3 regions of the Alteromonas gilva genome follow, and region 3 is predicted to be linked to each of the others. Evidence: predicted binding sites of a transcription regulator. Region 3 holds the regulator's gene; each other region holds the start of a gene.

The links. The regulator FliA, encoded in region 3, starts transcription of late flagellar genes. The targets are predictions, from matches to a motif close to CTAAAGNTNNNNNNNNNNNNGCCGATA.
Region 1: the regulator FliA is predicted to act here: its motif matches at 873-899, upstream of OIK42_RS09485 (VC2046/SO_2500 family protein).
Region 2: the regulator FliA is predicted to act here: its motif matches at 973-999, upstream of pomA (flagellar motor protein PomA).

Annotation. Positions count from the first base shown of each region.
Region 1 is NZ_JAQQXP010000001.1:2,163,154-2,165,423, forward strand. Features, by position in the region: gene OIK42_RS09480 (response regulator) at 1-827, opposite strand, end outside; gene OIK42_RS09485 (VC2046/SO_2500 family protein) at 933-1,442, shown strand; gene trhO (oxygen-dependent tRNA uridine(34) hydroxylase TrhO) at 1,557-2,270, shown strand, end outside.
Region 2 is NZ_JAQQXP010000003.1:510,756-513,025, forward strand. Features, by position in the region: gene OIK42_RS18655 (polyprenyl synthetase family protein) at 1-566, opposite strand, end outside; gene xseB (exodeoxyribonuclease VII small subunit) at 568-816, opposite strand; gene pomA (flagellar motor protein PomA) at 1,153-1,917, shown strand; gene OIK42_RS18670 (flagellar motor protein MotB) at 1,921-2,270, shown strand, end outside.
Region 3 is NZ_JAQQXP010000001.1:1,584,598-1,586,867, reverse strand. Features, by position in the region: gene OIK42_RS06985 (protein phosphatase CheZ) at 1-332, opposite strand, end outside; gene cheY (chemotaxis response regulator CheY) at 368-751, opposite strand; gene OIK42_RS06975 (RNA polymerase sigma factor FliA) at 796-1,524, opposite strand; gene OIK42_RS06970 (MinD/ParA family ATP-binding protein) at 1,526-2,270, opposite strand, start outside.

The sequences.
Region 1 (2,270 bases), 580 kb from region 3:
CGGGCAATTTGGCAGGCCAGATGTTGACGCTGTAAAGACAGCGGTGAGTTTTTAATGGCCTGTTTAATGTAATCGATGGCTTCTTCTGGCTGATTTTGTGCAGACTTGGCCTGCGCCAGAATATCCAGTGCTTCGGGGTCGAACTGATTTAAGTTTAACACCTGATTGGCGCACTTTATTGCTTCCGGGTATTGCTTCATGGCCAGATGCGTTTTACCCAAGGCTAATTGCGCCCACTGGCTGGGTAATAAATCAGCCTGACTGGTGAGAAGGGCCTGCGCCTCCTGGTATTTATTCTGCTGCCAGAACATTTCGGTTTGCAGGGCTACCGAGGTGCGATTATAGGAGCCCGGCATGTTTTCCAGTTGCTGCAGTGCTGACTCAGCCTGGGGGTAGTCTTTTTCTGTCAGCGCCGATAATACATCGATAAAGAACTGCTTTTTTTGCCACGCTTTATTCAGGCGATTTTTTAGCTGGGCCTGTGAAAATGGTTTGAGCAAATAATCATCGGGGTTGTGCTCCAGGGAGCCTAGTACGATAGGACGGGCCGCATCGGCACTGATCAGTAAAAAGACTGCTCCGGGCCCAATTAATGTGCGATGTTGCAGCTCCTGATACAGCTCGAAGCCATTTTTTTTGTTTGAGCCCAGGTGCAAGTCACTAACAATAATATCAACCTGATGGTTGCGACAAAACTTAATCGCCTGGTCTGCGCTGGTTGCCATCATGACGTCCTTAGCCCCTAAGTTTGTCAAGAGTCCTTTCAGCAAAACTAAAAAAGGGCGCTGATCCTCAACTACAAGGATATTAACGTCCTGATAGGGCACTCCCAATGTTTGCTCCCGTCGCTGGCGATACTTTAAGTTAATTTACTAAAGGATAATGTGAACGCGCCGATTAAGCTAGTAAGTCTTTAATATTTATGAATGATTTTGCATACAGATAATAGTCAGTCAATCGACGCCAAAGTACTGCCGATAAATAAAGAACTTGCGCTTAATCAAGCTGCTAGCGGCAGCAACGCGTTTTTTAAATTGTGCCTGGCATTGTATGATACGCACGGCGATAGCGCGGTTAGCTGGCGTAACGAGCATGAAACGGTAGCCGACGATGACTTTCCTGCCAGGCTTAATCATTACCGGCGAAGCCCGCTGACCACCAACGAGTCTAACCTGGCGACTTACCTACGCTGGCAGGCTGATATTGCGGCCAGCCCCGACGGTCATAGCAATATTAAATTGTGGCAGGCTATGCACCCCGATCCGTTAAGTTTTACCAATGACAGCAACCGGATCCCGCCCGACGTAAAGCAAAACTGCGCCTACCGCACTCAGTTGGCATGGTTAAATGCAAAGCGTGAGGAGCCCCCCACAGCCGGGTACGATACCGATCCCACGTTGTTGTCGAGCATCATTCCCGGTTCGCAGGCATTGCAATTATAAATTAAGCCATAACGCTAAAATTCCTCGTGAGGTTTTCCTGACGAGGTTTTTTTGCTATATTGCGCGCGCATTTTGCACTGGTTTTACGTTCCAACTCGCAAAGGTATAACATTTATGAGTCAGTATATTGTATGCGCAATGTATAAATTCGTTGCGCTTGAAGATTATGAAGCCATTCGTCAGCCCCTACAGGAGACAATGGAAGCCAACCAAATTAAAGGTACGTTGTTACTCGCGTCTGAGGGTATCAATGGTACGGTATCGGGCACCCAGGAAGGTATTGATAACTTGCTTGAATGGTTAAACAGCGATGCCCGGTTTAACCCGATTTCTTACAAGATTTCTTACCACGAAACCCAGCCGTTTTACCGCACCAAGGTTAAACTCAAAAAAGAGATTGTCACCATGGGTGTTGAAGGCATTGATCCGCGGCAAACGGTGGGCACCTACGTGAAGCCGGCAGACTGGAATGCGTTGATCAGCGACCCCGATGTAGTGTTAATTGATACGCGCAATGATTACGAAATAGAAATTGGTACTTTTCAGAACGCGGTAAACCCTAATACCAAAACCTTTCGCGAGTTTCCCGATTACGTAAAAGAGAATCTTGATCCGGCCAAAAATAAAAAGGTCGCCATGTTCTGTACCGGCGGTATCCGCTGTGAAAAATCCACTGCCTATTTAAAAGAGCAGGGTTTTGAAGAAGTCTACCACCTGGAAGGCGGCATACTGCAGTATCTCGAAGATGTGCCTAAAGAGCAGTCGATGTGGGAAGGCGATTGTTTTGTTTTTGACAATCGCGTAGCGGTTGATCACGATTTACAAAAA
Region 2 (2,270 bases), on a different contig from region 3:
CACGCGGTCAGTAATGCGCCTGTTTTTAGTTGATGAAGCTGTTTTAATTCGGCAACCCCGATAGCGTCTCCGGTAGTCGCCAAATCAATAGCCTGACCACCGCACATGCCCTGATAGCCCGCCGCTCTGGCTAATGTAGCGACGAGGCGGGCGCGATGTTGATTAGCATAGTCACTCATGGGGTGTTCACACAAGAGTGTGAAAGCCTGAGTTTGCAAGGCATCACCTGCCAGTATTGCGGTCGCTTCATCAAACGCAATATGGCATGTGGGCTTGCCACGACGCAGTTCATCGTCGTCCATGGCAGGCAGATCGTCATGGACCAGAGAGTACGCATGAATACACTCAATGGCCATGCTGATAGTGCGTTGGTCAGTTTCCGGGATGTCGAGCATATTACCGGTTAAGTGCACGAGCAGCGGACGCATACGCTTTCCGCCGTTGGTGAGCGAATACAACATCGCTTGCTTTAATCTGGTGGCGGTGTCGGGTAGCTGATTGATAGCTTGCTCAAGCTCGGTATCGATACGCCGCTTAATATGCTCGTGCAATGACGCTAATTGCATGCTAGTCCTCTTGCGCAGCAGAAAAATCCTGTAACTGGCTGTCGCCGTTTTGTTCAGTCAGGATTTTGACCTTTTGTTCGGCATCGACAAGGGCTTTTTGACTCAGCCGTGAAAGCTCAATACCGCGTTCAAATTTTTTCAGCGCGTCATGAAGCGGCAGATCACCCTGTTCCATTTCTGTCACAATGGCTTCTAACTCGCTAATGGTTTGTTCAAATGACTGACTGGGTGGGGCGGATTTTTCGCTCACGATTCCCTCTTAGTGTCTCTGGCTGCGTAAAGATGGCACATTAACTGAGGGTTGCGCGGGGGTCAAATGGTTTACTCCCGGCAGGGTAAATTTAGATGACGCGCAGGCTGGCGTGCCGCTTAGGTTATCGGTGATGATGAAATGGTAGTAATATCAGTATAGAAAAAAAATAAACTGCCGATAAAATGGCAGACAGAGTTAAACATAATGATTGTTATAGCCTAACCTTACCAGTACAGTTCACCGCACGTGTGTCTGTATTATGTGTATAGAGTAGCTATAGTTAAACCATGAATTCAGTTACGCCCTGAATAAATGACGAAATGAGGGAATCAAGTGGATTTAGCAACCCTGGTAGGTATGTTAGGCGGCATCGGCTTTATTGTCATGGCGATGATCCTCGGCGGGGATCTCAGCATGTTCGTCGATGTGCCGTCAGTACTAATTGTGTTCTGTGGCAGTCTTTTCGTTGTTATGTCGCAATTTACCCTTGGCCAGTTTTTTGGTGCCGGTAAAATTGCCGGCAAAGCGTTTATGTTCAAAATAGACGTGCCCGAAGATCTCATCGAAAAAGTCGTTGAAATGGCCGATGCCGCCCGTAAAGGCGGATTTTTGGCCCTTGAAGAGGCTGAAATTGGTAACCCTTTTATGCAGAAAGGGGTGGATATGCTGGTCGATGGTCATGATATTGAAGTCGTGCGCGAAACACTGGCAAAAGATATTTCAATGACTACCGAGCGGCATGAGTTTGGTGTTTCTATTTTTAAAGGGCTTGGTGACGTAGCGCCTGCCATGGGCATGATTGGAACATTAATTGGCTTGGTGGCGATGCTGTCAAACATGGACGATCCTAAAGCGATTGGACCGGCGATGGCGGTAGCGTTGTTGACCACACTTTATGGTGCGTTCCTGGCCAACGTAATTTGCTTGCCTATTGCCGCAAAATTAAGTAATCGCTTAAACGAAGAAAAGCTCAATCAGTCGTTAATTCTTGATGGCATTGTCGGTATTGCCGATGGACAGAACCCGCGGGTTATAGAAGGTATTCTTAAAAACTATCTGGCGGCCAGTAAACGCGGTGCAGCCGGCGAGGAAGAGTAGTTTATGGCGCGGCAGGAAGAGTGTCCCAAATGTCCTCCTGAAGGACTGCCCGCCTGGATGGGCACCTTTGCTGATCTGATGTCACTGCTGATGTGCTTTTTTGTGTTGCTGTTAGCCTTCTCTGAAATGGATGTGCTTAAGTTTAAACAAATTGCCGGCTCCATGAAGTTTGCCTTTGGGGTGCAAAATAAGATAGAAGTGAAAGACATTCCTAAAGGCACCAGTGTGATCGCGATGGAATTTCGCCCCGGGCGGCCAGACCCTACCCCCATCGATACGATTCAGCAGCAAACGATTGATATGACCCAGCAGATGCTGGAGTTTCAGGCCGGCGATGAAGACTCTGCCGGTGG
Region 3 (2,270 bases):
ATGGTTTCAACAATCGGCATACTGCTTTCTACAGCATCCATTGTAGTATTAGCTGCTTTTTCAGTTTCTTCAATAACGTAGGTCAATCGTGTCTGTGCATCGGGAATTTCTTCGTTAGCCAGACCGGCTATGCGTTCGTCCAATTGAAAGTTGTTCAACGAGTCGTGAAGCTGACGGGTAAGCTTGCCCACTTCTGCAAATAGTTCTACGGACTCTTTCATCGCGACAGCATCCAGCAGGGCGTTAGCCGATTCATCGTCACCATTTTCTAAAAAGGTAACCAACTGCTTTGCTTCGTCCAGAGTCATGGGGACTTTCTTTTTTTCAGTCATCCAGTTGTCCTCAGGCGGTTAAACACTTAACTGAATTAACCTAAACGTTCGAATATCTTATCTAGTTTTTCTTTTAATGTAGCTGCTGTGAAAGGCTTAACAACATAGCCGTTTACGCCAGCCTGAGCGGCAGCAACAATTTGCTCTTTCTTTGCCTCAGCCGTCACCATTAACACAGGAAGATGCTTTAATTTGTCATCGGCACGAATAGCACGCAATAGATCGATACCTTGCATGCCCGGCATGTTCCAGTCCGTTACTACAAAATCAAAATCTCCTTGTTGCAGCATCGGCAATGCGGTGCTGCCATCATCGGCTTCTTGAATATTTGAGAAGCCCAAATCTTTGAGTAAGTTTTTGATAATACGTCTCATGGTAGAAAAATCGTCTACTACGAGAATTTTCATATTCTTATCCAAAATTGCCTCCAGTGAGGATAGTCATATTGTTAGTATAGTTAAGGTTACTCACCAGTCTGCCATGACCGCATACGAACTTTAAGTTTTAGCATTGCCTGGCTGTGTATTTGACTGACCCTTGACTCGCTTACCTCGAGAACCTCGCCGATTTCCCGCAGGTTCAATTCTTCATCATAATACAGGGATAAAACAATCGCTTCACGCTCTGGTAACGTAGTAATAGCATGCGCAAGCGCTTTTTGAAACGAACCTTGCATTAAATCTTCTAACGGGGAGTCCGCGCCACGGGATTCTTCCGTGGCGATAATGTCTTCCGACACTCCCAAATCTTCAATACCGACCAGCTTACCGGCATTTACCTCAGACAACATTTGATGATATTCGGTGAGCGATACATTCAAACGTGCCGCGATATCAACATCACGCGCATCACGGCCAGTCTCAGATTCTACCTGGGCGATCGCCTCAGAAATTGCCCGGCCATTGCGATGCACTGACCGCGGAGTCCAGTCACCTTTGCGGATCTCATCGAGCATGGCGCCACGAATACGGATGCCGGCAAAGGTTTCAAAGCTCGCGCCTTTGCTGCCATCAAAGTTTTTGGCTGCCTCCAGCAAACCAATCATGCCAGCCTGAATCAGGTCATCTACAATAACACTGGCCGGAAGCCGCGCCATAAGATGGTAAGCAATGCGTTTAACTAAAGAAGCATGACGCTCTACCAGCTGCGCTTTATCTGATTGCTGTTTATACGCTGCAGCTCTGCTATTCACCCTAACTCCCTGACACCTTTGGAGCGATTAATTGCTCGACGAAAAACTCCAGATGCCCACCTGGTTGCGCCGGAATTGGCCAGCTTATCGCTTTGGTTGCCAATTGGTCGATTGCTTTCGCTGCCGGCGACGTTGGAAAAGCGTCCACAATTGCCGTTTGTTTGCGCACCGCGCGGCGAATATTTTCATCGAACGGTACCGTCGCCACTAATTCTAGCGCGACATCCAGAAAACGCCCGGTAACTTTTGATAATTTACTAAATAATTCCTGACCTTCGCGGACATCCCGCACCATATTCGCAACGATTTTGAAACGGAAAATACCGTAATCACGGTTTAGAATTTTGATTAACGCGTAGGCATCGGTCAGCGAGGTCGGTTCGTCACAAACCACCACCATAATATCCTGCGCTGCACGAGAGAAACTCAGGACCATATCGGATATGCCGGCGGCGGTGTCTACAATCAGCACATCAATCTGTGAGCGCAATTCACTAAAGGCTCTGATAAGCCCTGCATGCTCAGTGGCTGACAGCTCAGTCATAGACTGACTGCCTGATGTTGCCGGCGCGATTTTTATGCCATGAGGGCCGGTAACCAGTACTTCATCTAAGGTACATTCTCCGGACAATACGTGAGACAAATTCTTCTCTACCCGTAACCCGAGCATCACATCGACGTTGGCCAGGCCAAGGTCGGCATCCAGAACCATGACCCGTTTGCCCTGTTTCGCCATGGCAATGGCA